Regions from separate parts of the Streptomyces sp. NBC_00203 genome, predicted to be linked through region 3. Evidence: riboswitches for the same ligand, from Rfam matches in the RefSeq annotation. Region 3 holds a riboswitch; each other region holds the start of a gene.
What was found. A riboswitch is a leader RNA that binds a small molecule or an ion and turns the genes downstream of it on or off. The one in region 3 is predicted to bind cyclic di-AMP.
Positions count from the first base shown of each region.

Region 1 (4,056 bases), 5.1 Mb from region 3:
CGCCGAGCAGCTTCAGCCTGGTCGCGGTGGAGAACCGGTCCCGGTCCTTCACGGCCATGAATCCCGCCTCCCCAGTACAAGCCCGTCACGTGCGTACGTCCCCGCACACGGTACGGGACCGAGTACGGGGACGTACGTACGACGCTTCCTAAGCCGTTACAGCTCAGCCCTTGAAGCGGGGGAACGCCGAACGACCGGCGTACACCGCCGCGTCGTCGAGGATCTCCTCGATGCGCAGCAGCTGGTTGTACTTGGCGACGCGGTCCGAGCGGGCCGGGGCACCGGTCTTGATCTGGCCGCAGTTCACCGCGACGGCGAGGTCGGCGATGGTGACGTCCTCGGTCTCGCCGGAGCGGTGGGACATCATGCACTTGAAGCCGTTGCGCTGGGCCATCTCGACGGCGTCCAGGGTCTCGGTCAGCGAGCCGATCTGGTTCACCTTGACGAGCAGGGCGTTCGCGGAGCCCTCCTCGATGCCACGGGCCAGGCGCTCCGGGTTGGTGACGAAGAGGTCGTCGCCGACGATCTGGACCTTGTCGCCCAGCTTGTCGGTGATGACCTTCCAGCCGGCCCAGTCGTCCTCGTACAGCGGGTCCTCGATGGAGACGAGCGGGTACGCGGAGACGAGCTCCTCGTAGTACTCGGTCATCTCGGCGGCCGAGCGGGACTTGCCCTCGAACTCGTACTTGCCGTCCTTGTAGAACTCGGACGCGGCGACGTCGAGCGCGAGCGCGATCTGCTCGCCGGGGACGTAACCGGCCTGCTTGATGGCCTCGATGATGAGGTCGAGCGCGGCGCGGTTGGACTCCAGGTTCGGGGCGAAGCCGCCCTCGTCGCCGAGGCCCGTGGACAGGCCCTTGGTCTTCAGCACCTTCTTGAGGGTGTGGTAGACCTCGGCGCCCCAGCGCAGCGCCTCGGAGAAGGACTCCGCGCCGATCGGGGCGATCATGAACTCCTGGATGTCCACGTTCGAGTCGGCGTGCGACCCGCCGTTCAGGATGTTCATCATCGGAACGGGCAGCAGGTGCGCGTTCGGGCCGCCCAGGTAGCGGAAGAGCGGGAGGTCGGACGCCTCGGAGGCGGCGTGCGCGACGGCGAGCGAGACGCCGAGGATGGCGTTGGCGCCGAGCGAGCCCTTGTTGTCGGTGGCGTCCAGGTCGAACATGGCCTGGTCGATCAGGCGCTGCTCGGTGGCGTCGTAACCGACGAGCTCCGGGCCGATCTGCTCGATGACGGCGAGGACGGCCTTCTCGACACCCTTGCCCTGGTAACGGTTGGGGTCACCGTCGCGGAGCTCGATGGCTTCGAAGGCACCCGTGGAGGCACCGGACGGGACGGCGGCACGACCGGTGCTGCCGTCGTCGAGGCCGACCTCGACCTCGACCGTGGGGTTGCCTCGGGAGTCCAGGATTTCCCGGGCTACGACGACGTCGATGGACGGCACGAGCATCTCCTTCTGGGATGTGACGCGGGTAACGCGGAACCTGTGATGGCGCCGCGACATGAGCCTAACCGCCCCGGGGGGATCGGCCAGCCGGTCGCCCACCCCTTGGGCAGAACCGAGAGTAAATTGTTTCCGAACGGAACAAAAACCTGCGGCCCCGCACATGAACCCGTACATGAACCCGTACATAAAAAAGCCCCGCCCCGGTGCGTACGGGGGAAGACGCACCGGAGCGGGGAGCCCGTGGGGACGGGGGGACCCTCACGAGGCCTCCACTATGGAGACCGCGTATAGGAGAGGACTGTGGTTCAGCTGCGAGCCCGTTGTCAGCTTTCCGCCGAGAGCCGTCGACAGGCGTCAGCCGCGAACCGTTGTCAGCTCAGGTGAAGCTGCTGACCCGGGTAGATGAAGTCGGCGTCGTCGACGATGTCCTTGTTCAGCTCGAACAGTTGCTGCCAGCCACCCTTGACGTGCTTCTTCTCGGCGATCGAGCTGAGGGAGTCACCCTTGACGACCTTGTACTCGCCGTCACCCTTCTTGACCTTCTTGCCGGTCGGGGTGGTGACGGTCTTCGTGGCGGCCGGGCGCTCCGCGGAACGGGAGGCGGGCTGCTCCGTCGTCCGGGTGGTGGAGGTGGTGGTGCTCGACGGGGTGGTCGAGGCGCTGGACGAGCTGGAGGTCGTCCCACCGGTGTACGCGGCGCTGGACAGGCCCGTGCCGCAGGTCGGCCAGGCACCCTTGCCCTGCGCGGCGAGGACCTTCTCACCGATGGTGATCTGCTCCGACTTGGACGCCAGGTTGGCGGTGGAGGCGTAGGCGGTGCCGCCGTACGCCGCCCAGGTGGAGGCCGAGAACTGCAGGCCGCCGTAGTAGCCGTTGCCGGTGTTGATGGACCAGTTGCCGCCGGACTCGCACTGGGCGACGGTGTCCCACTCGGACGCGGTCGCGGCGGAGGCGTTGCCGGCCGCCATCAGCGGGGCGGCGATGGCGACACCGGTGACGCCGGCGAGCGTGGCGACACGGGCGGCCTTGGACGGGCGGCGGTGCTTGCCCTTGCTGGAAAACAGCATGGAGTGATCCCCTCACCGACGCCTGCGAGGTGAGCTGTCGGGTTCGGGCGGGTGAGTGCCCGGTCGTACGGCCTCCGTCTTCACGACGTCGGACGTACGGCTTCACCCCAAGCCACTCCCGGTGAACTACCGGGCGCGGCGCTTACCTTGGGTCCCCCGCTCCTGCCTACGGCGCTTGACGCGACGACTGTTCCCGTACGGCCGTTGGCAGGATTCGGCGTTGCAACCGTCGGGGCCCGCTGTGGCGAGCGGTCACGACCGTAAGCAGTCGATACCCGGAATTTCAAAGACGATCAGGGCTTCTGAGACTCATGTCTCACTCTCACCAAACCGGACATTCCGCAGCGAACCGTGACGCGAACTCCCGCTACTTTTCGCCCGATTCAGCACCAACTGCAAGGCTCTGACCGGGCACGATGAGGTCAGGATCGGTGCCGATCGTCTTCTTGTTCTCGGCGTACAGCCCGGCCCATCCGCCTTCGAGGTCAAGGGCATCGGCGATCGTCCAGAGACTGTCTCCGGTGCGGACGACGTACGAGCCGTCGGCGGCGTCGCGCGAGGCGCTGGAGCCGCGCGAGGCATGCCGCCCGGAAGCGCTGTCCGTACGGCCGTCGGTCACGTCCTCCGTCACACCCTCGTCGGCGGTGTCACCACGGTGACGTCCGGCACCGGTCGTCGCACTGTCGGACGCACTCGAAGAGTCGCCGTTCTGCCCGGACTTGTCCGAGTCGTCACTCTTCGCCGTCTCTGTGTCCGAGCTGTCGGAATCCTGAGAATCACTGTCGCCGGAGGAGGTGTCGGACTTCGTCGTGTTCTTGGCCGCATCCGGGGAGGAGTCGGATGATGAGGATGAATCAGATGAACTGGACGAGGATGACGAGTCCGACAAACCGGACGACTCCGAGGAGCTGGAGGAATCGGACGAGCCGGAGGAGCCCGAGGAGTCGGAGGAGTCGGAGGAGTCGGAGGAACTCGACGAGTCGTCCGCCACGCCCGTGTCGACCTCGACGGAGCCCGAGTGCTTGCTGAGCCCGGAGAGCGGTCCACAGGTGGGCCAGGCGGCGAGGCCCTGGTCGTCGAGGATCTTCTCGGCGATGGCTATCTGCTGCGAGCGGCTGGCCTGGTCGGCGCTCGGGGCGTACAGGGTGCCGCCGTACGACTCCCAGGTCTCCTGGGTCAACTGCAGCCCGCCGTAGTACCCGTTCCCGTCGTTCGCGCTCCACGATCCCGCGCTCTCGCACTCCGCGACCCGGTCCCACGTGGTGCCGTCGGCCGCGCTCGCACTGGTGGCGCCGAGCAACGGGATCGCGATCGCCGATCCGGTCACCCCTGCGGCAACGATGAGGGCCGGGGCCTGACGCGGGCGACGATGACGGCCGTTCCCGGAGAGCATGCGGAAGCCTTTCGAGTGACAGCAAGTGACAACAGCGGCCACTGCGATAGGCGGGCCGCGTTGGTGATCGAACGTATCCGCACTCGAACGCTTGTCACAAGTCGATGCAGCACAGATCACGTGAAGATCACGGAGTTGAGGGACCGTCA
Region 1 covers NZ_CP108126.1:4,370,817-4,374,872, forward strand. The annotation lists gene OG975_RS19640 (septum formation initiator family protein) at 1-58, opposite strand, end outside; gene eno (phosphopyruvate hydratase) at 164-1,450, opposite strand; gene OG975_RS19650 (transglycosylase family protein) at 1,819-2,514, opposite strand; cyclic di-AMP (ydaO/yuaA leader) riboswitch at 2,519-2,698, opposite strand; gene OG975_RS19655 (transglycosylase family protein) at 2,882-3,907, opposite strand.
Region 1: another riboswitch for cyclic di-AMP. It lies ahead of OG975_RS19650 (transglycosylase family protein); the one in region 3 lies ahead of OG975_RS41875 (peptidoglycan DD-metalloendopeptidase family protein).

Region 2 (4,056 bases), 4.4 Mb from region 3:
AGGAAGCCGGAGGCGAGCGCGAAGTACGGGACGGCGGCAAGGCCGGTGCGGGAGGCAACCCCCTGGAGCGAGCCCTCGTAGGTGTCGCGCGAGACGAGGTTGTAGTGCGGCTGGAGGGCGACGTACCGCGCGAGGCCCTCACGGTCGGAGAACTCCAGGGACTCCTGGAGCCGCTCGGGCGAGATGTTGGAGGCGGCGATGTGGCGCACCTTGCCGGCCTTCACAAGTTCGTCGAGCGCACCGATGATCTCCTCGACCAGCACCTCCGGCTGGTCGAAGTGCGTGTAGTAGAGGTCGATGTGGTCGGTGTCCAGGCGGCGCAGGGACGCCTCGGCCGCGGCCTTGATATTGGCGCCGGACAGCCCCGGGAACTCGGGGTGCTGGCTGACCTTGGTGGCGACCACGACGTCGGAGCGGTTCCCGCGCGCCTTGAGCCACTTGCCGATGATGGTCTCGGACTCGCCGCCCTTGTTGCCCTCGCCCCATGACGAGTACGAGTCGGCGGTGTCGAGGAAGTTGCCGCCGGCGGCCGCGTACGCGTCGAGCACGGCGAAGGACTGCGCCTCGTCGGCGGTCCAGCCGAAGACGTTGCCGCCGAGGGAGAGCGGGAAGACCTCGAGGTCGGACGAGCCAAGCTTGCGGAGAGAAGTCATGATCAGCTTCAACGCCCGCACCGGATGGCTGTATTCCACACAGACCGGACCGGCAGCCCTGACGTCGGGGGGTTGTCGTCAGGACCGCCGGGGACCAGGAAGAAACCACGCCGGCCTCAAAAGAAGCCGACCCCAGGAGATGCCGACCTCAAGAGGAGCTGGTCTCAGAAGAAGCCGGCCTCAGAAGAAGCCGGCCTCAAGAGAAGCCGGCCTCAAAAGGAACCGGAACCGGAACCGGCCTCAGGGATTGAGCCCCTTGCTGCGCAGCCACGTCATCGGGTCGATCGCGGTGGCGGCGCCGTCGGGGTGGACCTCCAGGTGCAGGTGCGGCCCGGTGACATTGCCCGTCGCGCCCACCCGCCCGATGACGTCACCCGTGGCGACCTTCTGCCCCACGCTGACGCTGATCGACGACTGGTGGCAGAACCACAGCTCCGTACCGTCGTCGAGGGTGAGGATCGTGCGGTAGCCGTACGCGCCCGCCCAGCCCGCCTCGGTGACGGTGCCGCTGTGGATCGCCTTGATCAGCGTGCCGGTGGGCGCGGCGAAGTCGAGGCCCGTGTGGTAGCCGGAGGACCACATGGAGCCGGCGTCACCGAAGCGCCCGGTCAGCGTGTACGAGGAGGTGGGCAGCGAGTAGCTCTTGGCGAGCTCGGCGAGACGCTTGGCCTCGGCGGCCTGCTTGGCTGCCTCGTCCGCCTTCTTCTTGGCGGCGGCGGCCTTGGCCTCGGCGTCGTCCTGCTGCTTGGCGGCGAGCGCGACGGCCTGCTTCGCGGCGGCGGCCTCGGCGGCCTGCTGGGCCGCGCTGTCGACCTGGTCCTGCTGCGACTCGGCCTGCTGGATGATGCGGGCGCGCAGCGCCTCACCCGCGTCGGTGCTGCCCTGCGCGGTGTCGGTGCTGGTCAGGCCGGCGCTGGTGAGCGGGGTGGAAGAGCCCTTGGGCGTAGCGGAACCGCCGTCGGATATCAGGGCCTTGGCCGATTCGGTGACCGACGACAGGTCGGGCAGCGAGATCGAAACCGGCGGCTTGCCGGGCGCGGCGGTGGCCATGCCACCCGCACCCACTGCGGCTATGACGCCGACGCCGAGAACCGTGGAGCTGCGGGCGAGTCCCCCACCGCGCTGCTTGCTGACGCGGTGCCGGCCGCGAACGGGACGGACGGAATCCTCAGTGGGGTTCCACTCCTCCCAAGGCCCCTCGTCGTTGCCGTAGGCGTAGCCGAAGGGCTGTGTGTCGTTCGGCGCGAACGAGGTTGGCTGGGCAGGCCGGTTGGACGCCACGTGGGCGCACTCCTTTCCTTCCTTCTCGCCTACCGGGTTAGCTGACGGGTTCGGAGCAGGAAGGTCTCCTACGCGCGTATACCTGTCGTGTTCCCACGACGGAATACGCTCGATTCACCCCAAGTTGGTGGTTCCCCGGTTCCCTTGCGGGATTCGGCGCGTGCGCACGGAGCCATCTCTTGTGACGGCTGGGACGACCGCGCTGCGTTATCGAACGTTAATAGACCCGGGTACCGGATTCCAAGCTGTTCGGACTGATCGTTAACGCTTTTGGCCAGGACTTTGGGGTCACCACCGGCGTAAACCGGGCGAGTTGACCACGTTCCATAAACGTCGATTCAGTTGACGGTGTGTCAGTTGTTATGCGGAGGGGCACTGCCCGATCACCCCTCGTGACAACGATCAAGAAAGCCCCTCAGTGGCCTCCCCGGGACGCCGTACGGCGAGCAGCGCCATGTCGTCCGTCAGGGCGCCGCCCGTGTGCCGGCGGACCTCCTCGGCGAGGGCGGTCAGCAGGGCGTCGGGCCCGGGGAAGGCGCGGCCGACGAGACGCGGGGCGGGATCGTAGAACTCCCCGCGGTCGTCGCGGGACTCGGACAGGCCGTCGGTGTGGAGGAGCAACGTGGCTCCCCTCGGGAATCCGGCCGCCATCGCCCGGTCGGGCCAGGTGCCCAACTCGCCCATGCCGAGCGGCAGCGCGGGATCCTCGGTGGCGAGCGCGACGAGCGTGCCGTCCGCGTGCAGGAGCAGCGGCGGGGGATGGCCGCGGTTGACGATCCGTACGACGTCCGCGCCGTGCGGGATCTCCGCGAGTACGGCCGTCGTGAACCCCTCGAAGGCGTCCAGCCCGTCCCGCCGGGTCCCTTCGCGGGCCAGCGCCCGCTCAAGACGGCAGGCGACCTCCTCCAGCGTCGCCTCCTGCTCGGCCGCCTCCCGGAACGCCCCGATCACCACAGCCACGGCGGCCACCGCGCCCATCCCCTTCCCGCGTACGTCGCCCACCACCAGCCGTACGCCGTGCGGGGAGTCCTGCACCGCGTACAGGTCGCCGCCGATGAACGCGTCCGCCTGCGCCGCCTCGTACCGCGCCGCGACCTCCAGTCCGCCGATCCGCTCCTCGGGCTCCGGCAGCACCGCGCGCTGCATGGACTCGGCGATCTCCCGGACCGAGGCGAGCCGTTCGTCGCTGCGGCGGACGAGGATGTTGATGAGCACGGCCAGGACGGCGGCCGTGGCCACGGTGGCCATTTCGGTGACCGAGTCGACGTTCAGGACGATGTCGAGCTTGAGGTGGACCGCGAGGACGGCGGCGATGGTGAGGATGCCGGTGAGGACGGTGCCGAGCGGCGAGTACAGAGGCGCGGCCACGAGGGGAGCGGCCGTGAAGAGGGGGGCCGCGGTGAAGTCCGACGGGGTGACGTAGTCGTAGACGGCTCCGACGGCGATGAGCAGTGCGGGGAGTGTCCGGACGAAGGCCCGTGCGTACGAGATCCTGCGGCGGGCCGGGTCCGGCGGGACGGGGCTGTCGGTCCGCTGCTCGTCTGCTTGCTGCCCCACTCGTTCAGGGTTCATGGAGTGGGGGGTGGGGGCGAGCGGTGTGGACCGACCGGGGGACGTGGGACGCGGGTCCTCATACACCAAGGGCCGGAACTCGTGAATCCGAGTTCCGGCCCTTGGCCTTCAGTAGCGGGGACAGGATTTGAACCTGCGACCTCTGGGTTATGAGCCCAGCGAGCTACCGAGCTGCTCCACCCCGCGTCGTTGAAACCAGTGTACGCCATCCGCGGGACCCCCAGCACACACGTTTCCCACCAGCGGTTTCTCGCCCCCGCCGCCCCTACCCGTCCCATCCCCAGGGTGGGTTCTTTGGCCGCGGGCCGGTGGGGGCTTGTCGCGCAGTTCCCCGCGCCCCTTAAGGGGCGCGGGGAAACCGCCGGGGCTAGCCCAGGAGGTGGTGGTTGGGGGCGGTCGCGCGTTGCTCGTACTCCGGGAGTACGACGACGTCGGCACCCTCGGCTGCCAGCAGCGCGTTACCGTCGGCGCCGGCAACGAACGTGTCGGGCTCGCGCCAGGCGGTGACAACCCTCCGTACCCCCGCGTCAAGAATCAGGCGGGCGCACGG
Region 2 covers NZ_CP108126.1:5,080,679-5,084,734, forward strand. The annotation lists gene OG975_RS22775 (aldo/keto reductase) at 1-653, opposite strand, end outside; gene OG975_RS22780 (M23 family metallopeptidase) at 894-1,934, opposite strand; cyclic di-AMP (ydaO/yuaA leader) riboswitch at 1,946-2,103, opposite strand; gene OG975_RS22785 (PP2C family protein-serine/threonine phosphatase) at 2,337-3,506, opposite strand; tRNA gene OG975_RS22790 (tRNA-Met) at 3,619-3,692, opposite strand; gene OG975_RS22795 (dihydrofolate reductase family protein) at 3,874-4,056, opposite strand, start outside.
Region 2: another riboswitch for cyclic di-AMP. It lies ahead of OG975_RS22780 (M23 family metallopeptidase); the one in region 3 lies ahead of OG975_RS41875 (peptidoglycan DD-metalloendopeptidase family protein).

Region 3 (4,056 bases):
GTTGCTTCACGGACGCCGGCTGGCCCGGCGAGCGCTACCCGCAGAAGCTGTGGGTCGAGCACGTGGACGCCCTGTACGCCCTTCTCGACCGGTTGCGGGCCGCGCACCCCGAGGTCGCCTTCGAGTCGTGCTCGGGCGGTGGCGGCCGCATCGACCTCGGCGTCATGGCGCGTACGGACCAGGTGTGGACCTCCGACAACACCGACCCGCTCGACCGGCTCGCCATCCAGCACGGCTTCGGTCAGATCCACCCGGCCCGGATCATGGCCGCCTGGGTCACGGACAGCCCGAACACGCAGCTCAACGGGCGGGTCAGCTCGCTGCGCTTCCGCTTTGTGAGCGCCATGGCCGGGGTGCTCGGCGTCGGCGGAGACCTGGCCGAGTGGAGCGAGGAGGAGCTCGTCGAGGCGCGGGGCTGGGTGGATCTCTACAAGGAGATCCGCCCCGTCGTCCAACGCGGCGACCTCTACCGGTTGCGGCCCCCGGAGGGCGGGCTGAGCGCGGTGCAGTACGTCCACGGCGACGAGACCGTCGTCCTCGCCTGGCTCCAGGCCCAGCGGTACGGCGAGCCGGTCGCCCCGCTGCGGCTTCGCGGGCTCGACCCGACACAAGCGTATGAGTGCCGCGAAACGGGCGAAGTGCACCGGGGTGCGGTGCTGCTGCATCACGGGGTGCGGACGGGGCTGCGCGGGGATCTCGATGCGGCAGTTATCCGGCTGCGTCGCATGTGACTGTTCTGTCCGAATTAACGGCTTCATTCCAACTGGCCCTGGAATAAAGCATCGTGGGTCGAGGTGCGTGAGCAGCGTCATATTCGTGACGATGTGTTGCGACCCCTATTTCGCAACATGCCCGAATTCCCGGGCGGGTTGAGGGGCCGGGAAGATCGTCGATCCACGGAGGGTGACCGGAATTCCGGCGTGGATCAAGAAGGGCGGACGTACAGAAAAGGCACATGGTTGTCGCCGCGCTCTCATCTCGCCTACGTTCGGCCCCAATCCGGACGGACGCCCAATCCTGCCGCCGCCCGGAACCCGCACACTCACCCGTACACGGCAGGAGCGGGGGACCCACAGGTTCCGTGCCTGTTCCGGTCTCCGGAACGGCTAGGGGTACAGCCGCGCAGCAGCACGGCCGGGCATCTCCAGCCCGCACCCGACAGCTCACCCCGCAGGCGCCGGAGAGGAACTCGTCATGCCCGCGAAGGGTAAGCACCGCCGCCCCAAGTCCCAGCGTTTCACCCGCTCGATCGCCGTGGCCGGAACCGGCGGCGCCGCGCTCGCGCTGCCTCTGATGGGGGCCACCGGCGCCCATGCCGCGACCCCGACGGCCACCGTCGCGAAGACCCCCGAGAAGGCCGCCACCGCCGCTCCCGCCGCCGCCAAGAAGGCGGCCGGGACGAAGACCTACGCGGTGAAGGCCGGCGACTACCTCTCCAAGATCGCCGACGAGCAGAACGTCAGCGGCGGCTGGAAGAAGCTCTACTCCGACAACCGCTCGGCCGTCGGCAGCGACCCGTCGCTGATCCACCCCGGTCTGAAGCTGACGATCGGCAAGAAGGCCGCGTCCGGCAGCGCCACCCGGTCGTCCGCCAAGACGACGCCTTCGTCGGCCAAGACGACGACGTCGGCCGCGGACACCGCCACGGCCACCCCGGCCGCCAACACCGCCTCCACCAGCAACAGTTCCGGCTACACCCTGCCGGTCGAGGGCGCCACCGTCGGCACCGGCTACAAGGTGGCGGGCAGCATGTGGTCCAGCGGTTACCACACCGGCGTGGACTTCGTGGTCCCGACCGGCACCACGATCAAGGCCATCGCCGCGGGCACCGTCGTCTCGGCCGGCTGGGGCGGCGCGTACGGCAACCAGGTCGTCATCCAGCACGCCGACGGCCAGTACTCCCAGTACGCCCACATGTCCGCGCTCTCCGTCTCGGCGGGCCAGACCGTGACCGAGGGCCAGCAGATCGGCCTCTCGGGCGCGACCGGCAACGTCACCGGACCGCACCTGCACTTCGAGATCCGCACCACCCCGAACTACGGCTCGGACGTGGACCCGGTCGCGTACCTGCGCTCGCACGGTGTCGCCGTCGGCTGACGCCTTCCCCCCCTGCCGCCCCCCAAGGCGGACCATGTGCCTCCAGGGCACGACTCCCTGCCCCCCAAGGCAGACCACGTGCCCTCCAGGGCACGCCTCCCTGCTCCCCACGGCAGGACTCCCTGCTCCCCAAGGCAGGACAGCAGCCAAAGGCCGGACCCCACGATCCCCGGGGTCCGGCCTTTGGTCTTTCGTGAGCGATTCATGATCGGCACATTGCGGTCCTGTGGCATGCCTGCACGAGGTATCGACAGGCGTGCGACAGTGGCCCCACAGTGATCTCCGCAAGCGCTTTCTATGCCTTCGGAGGTCCCTGTGCCCGGCGTCGACCGACGCACCGTCATCAAGGGCGCCGCAGCCGCGGCCGCCACCACCCCGTTCTCCTGGGCGCTCTCCCGCGGTGCCGCCGCCGCGCCGTCAGCCGGGGGCGACACCGAGTTGCACTGGCTGGAGGGCACGGCGCCCGCCACCCACGCGGGCACCGTCTGGGGTGTGCCCTGGTCCCGTGGCACCCACCAGCCCGACCAGACGTTCCGGCTGGCCACCGCCTCCGGCGACGAGGTGCCCGTGCAGAGCTGGGTCACCGGCCACTGGCCCGACGGCTCGGTGAAGTGGACGGCGCACGCCATCGCGCCGGGCGCGCCCAAGGCCGAGACGTACAAACTCTCCGCGGGTACCCCGGCGGCTCCCTCGCAGCAGCTGAGAGTCACCCGCTCCGGCGGCCGGATCGAGGTGTCGACCGGTGTCATCACGGTGGCCTTCGGCGCGAAGGGCTCCGACACCGTCGTACGCAGTGTCCGACGTGGCGCGGCCGAGATCGCCCGGGACGGACGGCTGGTCGCCCTGCGCCAGGGTTCGCTGCGTGACGGCGTCGCGACGGAGGACTTCACGGGCCGGATCGAGAAGACCGAGGTCGAGCAGGACGGGCCGGTCCGCGCCGTCATCCGGGTCGAGGGCAGGCACCGGCGCGGCGGCCGGGGCTGGCTGCCCTTCGTGCTGCGTTTCTCCTTCCACGCCGGTGCCGAGTCCTTCCGGCTGGTGCACTCCTTCGTCTGGGACGGCGAGCAGGAGCCGGGCAAGGCGGACGGCGACTTCCTGCGAGGCCTCGGTGTCCGCTTCTCCGTGCCGCTGAACGATCAGCCGTACGACCGCCACATCCGCCTCGCCGACTCCGGCGGGGGTCTCTTCAGCGAGGCGGTCCAGGGCGTCACGGGACTGCGCAGGGATCCCGGCGAGGCGGTGCGCACCGCGCAGATCGCCGGCGAGAAGCTGCCCGACACCTCGACCTGGGACACCCGCGTGTCGAGCCGCCTCGCGTACATCCCGCGGTGGGGCGACTTCACGCTCACCCAGCCGACGGCCGACGGCTATGTGATCCGCAAGCGCACCAAGGACGGACACGGCTGGATCCAGGCCGCGGCAGGACGGCGGGCCGGTGGCTTCGGCCATGTCGGCGGCCCGAGCGGCGGACTCTCCTTCGGGCTGCGGGACTTCTGGCAACGGCACCCCACGCAGCTCGACATCAGGGGCGCCGCCACGGACACGGCCGAGGTCACCCTCTGGCTCTACTCGCCCGAGGCGCAACCGCTCGACCTGCGCTTCTACCACGACGGCCTCGGCCAGGACACGTACGAGAAGCAGGCCGAGGGCCTGGAGATCACGTACGAGGACTACGAGCCGGGCTTCGGGACCCCGTACGGGATCGCCCGGACCAGTGAACTGACCTTCTGGGCCCACGAGTCGACCCCGAGCGCGGCGGATCTCGCGGCGCAGGCCGTTGCCGTCGCCACCCCGCCGCTGCTCACCGCCACCCCCGAACGCCTGCACTCCGCCGGGATCTTCGGCGACTGGGCGCCGGTCGACCGCTCGAACGCGGCCCGCGAGGTCATCGAGGACCACCTCGACGACCTCTTCGCCTACTACCGCGACCAGCGGGAGGACCGCCGCTGGTACGGCTTC
Region 3 covers NZ_CP108126.1:9,457,608-9,461,663, forward strand. The annotation lists gene OG975_RS41870 (alpha-galactosidase) at 1-731, shown strand, start outside; cyclic di-AMP (ydaO/yuaA leader) riboswitch at 1,034-1,190, shown strand; gene OG975_RS41875 (peptidoglycan DD-metalloendopeptidase family protein) at 1,195-2,097, shown strand; gene OG975_RS41880 (Tat pathway signal sequence domain protein) at 2,395-4,056, shown strand, end outside.

Region 4 (4,056 bases), 8.1 Mb from region 3:
CACGGCATCCGCCCGACGGTCGAGACCGTGCCGCTGGACCAGGCCGACGAGGCGTATCAGAAGATGCTCTCCGGCACCGCCCGCTTCCGGATGGTGCTCACCACCCGCTGACGTACGCGCCCCAGTCGCACACCCGCAGGACGCGAGCCCAACCGCTGGGTAGTCTCCCAGACATGCGGATCTCCGTCTCCTCGGACATGGACGAACCCGTGGCCCGCTCCCTTGTCGCGGAGCTGCGCAGCCGTGGCCACGAGGTGCGGACGCATGGGGCGCTGCGCCCCGGGGACGACGCGCGGTGGGCGGCGTGCTCGGAGGCGGCGGCCCGGGAGGTCGCCGCCGGGACGTCGGACCAGGCGATCGTGTGCTGCTGGACCGGCACGGGCGCGTCGATCGCCGCGAACAAGGTGCCAGGGGTACGAGCGGCCCTGTGCACGGACGCGTACACGGCGGACGGCGCCCGCCGCTGGAACGACGCCAATGTGCTGGCGCTCAGCCTGCGGCTGACGTCCGAGCCGCTGCTCAAGGAGATCCTTGACGCCTGGTTCGCCGCCCGGGCCAGCGAGGACGCCGACGACCGGGAGAACGTGGCCCATGTCGCACGCCTCGACCTCGGCGGATAGCGGGCCCCAGGGCCGTGGAACCCCGCTACCCCGCAACCCCGTTGCCGGGCTTCAGGCGGGCCGTGTCGCGCCGTGGATCGCCGACTCTCCGGCGAAGAAGATCGACTCCTCGCGAAGGTAGCCCCCCTGGCTCGGCGCGTGGATCATCATGCCGTCGCCGATGTAGAGGCCGACGTGGCTGACGTCGCCGTAGAAGAAGATCAGGTCGCCGGGCCGGATACTGGCGAAGGGGATCGCCGTGCCGGTGACCGCCTGCTCGTACGCGGTGCGCGGGAGTGCGACCCCGGCGGTCTTCCAGGCGGCCTGGGTCAGGCTGGAACAGTCGTACGAGCCCGGTCCGGTGGCGCCCCAGACGCACGGTCTGCCGATCTGTTCACGGGCGAAGGCCACTGCCCTCGCGGCCTTCCTGCCGTACTCCGAGTCCGATGCGATGTCCGCGCCGAACGGCGTGTTCGTGTCGAGCAGCATGCCCGCGGCGATGGAGGTGTCTGTGCCGAGGACGGCCGATGGCTGTGTCTGCCACTCCTGTACGGCCTGGCGGTCGGCCCACGTCTCGGAGGTGGGCCACGCGTCCTCGGCCGGCCGGGAGGCGATTGCGGCGACGGGCGTGCTCCGCTGTGCGGCGATGTGCTGGGTGAGCAGGTCGCGGGCCTTGGCGAGCTTCTGCTGAATCTGCTCCTTGGAGGTCTTCAGCGAGGGCTGCCGGGGCTCGTTGGCCGGTGCGGGCAGGGCCTTGGTGGCTTCCTGCCGTGTCTCCGGTGCGGCCGGCAGCGCGGCGACGGCCCTGGCGGTCAACTCCGCGACAGGACCGGCGGCCTTTCCGGCGGCGGGACCAGCGGTCAGTTCCGCGACAGGCCCGGCGGTCAGTTCCGGGACGGGTCGGCCGGCCGCCGGCCGCCCACGGTCGGTGAGTCCGTTCTGCGGGCGTTCCGCCGGGCGGGCCGGCGTTCTGTCGGCCGGGAGCCTGGCCGGCACGGTGGGACCCAGCTGCGTGCGCGCCACGTCGAACCACGGCCTGGTCACGTCGTCGACGGCGGGATCGGTGCGCCTGCGCCCGTTGTCGGCCGCCGGGTTGACGCGACCCCGCGTCCCCGTGGACGTCGCGCGGGTCGCGTTGTAGTTCCCCGTGGCGGTCTCGGCCTGGTCGTAGAGGGCGCTGATCCGCTGCCGGACCTCTTCTTGGCTAGGCCCGTCCGCCGCGCGGGATGTGGCTTGTTCCGGCGCCATGGGAGACGCGCTCCTTCCGTGTTCCGCCTACCGAGTTAGCTGTCGGGTTCGGGCGGACGATTCCGGAAGGTATGCCCTACGGCCCTTGCCCTGCTGGGCAGTTGGGCCGATTCACCCCAAGTTCGGTTGGGTCCCCGGCTCCGGCTGCCACGGAGGCGCACCGGATTCGGCGGAGGCCGCGCGACCCGGCGAGGTTCGCCGGAGGGAGTCGTGTTGCCTGTCGCCAACCTAGCCAATTTGTGTGGCTCACGTGAAGGTTGAAGCGCGAAGTGTCCGATATGTATTTGTGACCTTCGTCGTACTGGCTGCCTCAGTAGACATCGCGGACGTAGCGTTTGTCGGCCGCGAGCTGCTTGACGAACGCGGCGGCGCCGTCCTCGCCCAGACCGCCGTGCACGACGGCGATGTCGCGCAGCGCCCGGTCGACGTCCTTGGCCATACGGGAGGCGTCACCGCAGACGTAGAAGTGGGCGCCGTCCTGGAGCCAGGACCACAGTTGGGGGCCGTGCTCGCGCATGCGGTCCTGGACGTACACCTTGGTGCGCCGGTCGCGGGAGAAGGCCGTGTCCAGGCGGGAGAGGGTGCCGTGGGTGAGGTGGGCGGTGAGTTCGTCCTCGTAGTAGTGGTCGGTGGCGCGGTGCTGTTCACCGAAGAACAGCCAGTTGGGGCCGTGGTGGCCGAGTGCGCGTCGCTCGTCGAGGAAGCCCATGAAGGGGGCGACCCCGGTGCCGGGGCCCACCATCACCATCGGCGTGGTGGGGTCGGTGGGCGGCCGGAAGCTGGGGGACCGCTGGACGAAGACCGGTACCGGGCTGTCCGGTTCGGCGTCCGCGAGGAACGGGGAGCACACGCCCTGACGCAGGCGGCCGTGCAGGTTCTCCCAGCGGACGACGGACACCGTCAGCGAGACCAGGTGGGGATCGGTGAGCGGGCTGGACGAGATGGAGTACAGCCGCGGTTGCAGTCGCTTGAGCGCGTCCGTCCATTCCTGCGCGGTGGCCCGCACCGGAAGCTCGGTGAGGACGTCGACGGTCTGCCGGCCCCAGCACCACTTCGCGAGTTCGTCCTTGTTGTCGGGACGCAGCAGTTTCTTCAACTCGCGCGGGTCATGGACGCGTTCGCTGATGAAGCGCAGTACGTCGGGGGTGATGCGGGTGATGTCCAGGTGCTCGCCCAGGGCTTGGCGCAGAGCGACCTCGCCGACACCCGCGACCTCCACGGTGGCGGCCGGGTCGAGGCCGGTGACGGCCAGCCACTCGCCGACCAGCTCGGGGTGGTTGACGGGACGTATGCCGAGTGCGTCACCGGCCTCGTACGCCAGCGGTACGTCGCTGTCGCCGGTGTCGAAGGTGAAGCGCCGTACCTCTTTGCCCGCCCCCGGCCGGCTCAGCAGCCGGTTGCCGGTGAGGCGTGCGGTGACCGGGGCGGGCTTCCGTGCACTCCGGGAGGGCGCGGGGGCGAGTGCCGGTGCCGCCACGGGGGCGGGGGTCAGCGCGGTGAGGACCTGGTCCAGCCAGGCTCGCGCCGAGGGCTCGTAGTCCGGTTCGCAGTCCGTGCGGGGCGCCAGACGTACCGCGCCCAGCTCGTCCAGGCGCTGGTCCAGGCGGCGGCCGTGCCCGCAGAAGTCGGCGTAGGAGGAGTCGCCGAAGGCGAGGACCGCGTACTGCCTGCCGGCAAGGCTCGGGGTGTCGTGCGAGGCCAGGGAGTCCCAGAAGGAGGAGCCGTTGTCGGGGGCGTCTCCGTCGCCGAACGTGCTGGTGATCAGGAGCAGCCCGGCGGCGGGCGGCAGCGCGGTGAGATCGGCGTCGTCCATGCCGACGAGGCTGGCCCGGTGTCCGGCCGAGGCGAGCCGCTCGGCGGTGGCCGCCGCGAACTCCTCGGCGTTGCCGGTCTGCGACGCCCACAGGACGACGATCTCGCGTCCCTCGGGGACGGACGTGCGCGGCACGGAGACCTCGGCGGGCACGGCGCGGGAGTACATGCCGGCCAGCACGCCGTTGACCCACAGCGCGTGGCCGGGGCTGAACGGCGCCGTCGGCGGGAGCACCGGCACGCCGGGGGCGCCCGCGTCGATACCGGCGAGGAATCCGACCAGATAGGTGCGCTCGGTCTCGCACAGCACGGGCGGCGGCGGGACGGGGTCCAGGCCGAAGGCGGTGGCCGCCGCGCTCGGCACCACCGCGCCGGGCGCGGTCGTGCGGGCCAGGGC
Region 4 covers NZ_CP108126.1:1,357,504-1,361,559, reverse strand. The annotation lists gene OG975_RS06365 (alcohol dehydrogenase) at 1-111, shown strand, start outside; gene OG975_RS06360 (RpiB/LacA/LacB family sugar-phosphate isomerase) at 174-620, shown strand; gene OG975_RS06355 (C40 family peptidase) at 672-1,847, opposite strand; cyclic di-AMP (ydaO/yuaA leader) riboswitch at 1,856-2,029, opposite strand; gene OG975_RS06350 (molybdopterin-dependent oxidoreductase) at 2,158-4,056, opposite strand, start outside.
Region 4: another riboswitch for cyclic di-AMP. It lies ahead of OG975_RS06355 (C40 family peptidase); the one in region 3 lies ahead of OG975_RS41875 (peptidoglycan DD-metalloendopeptidase family protein).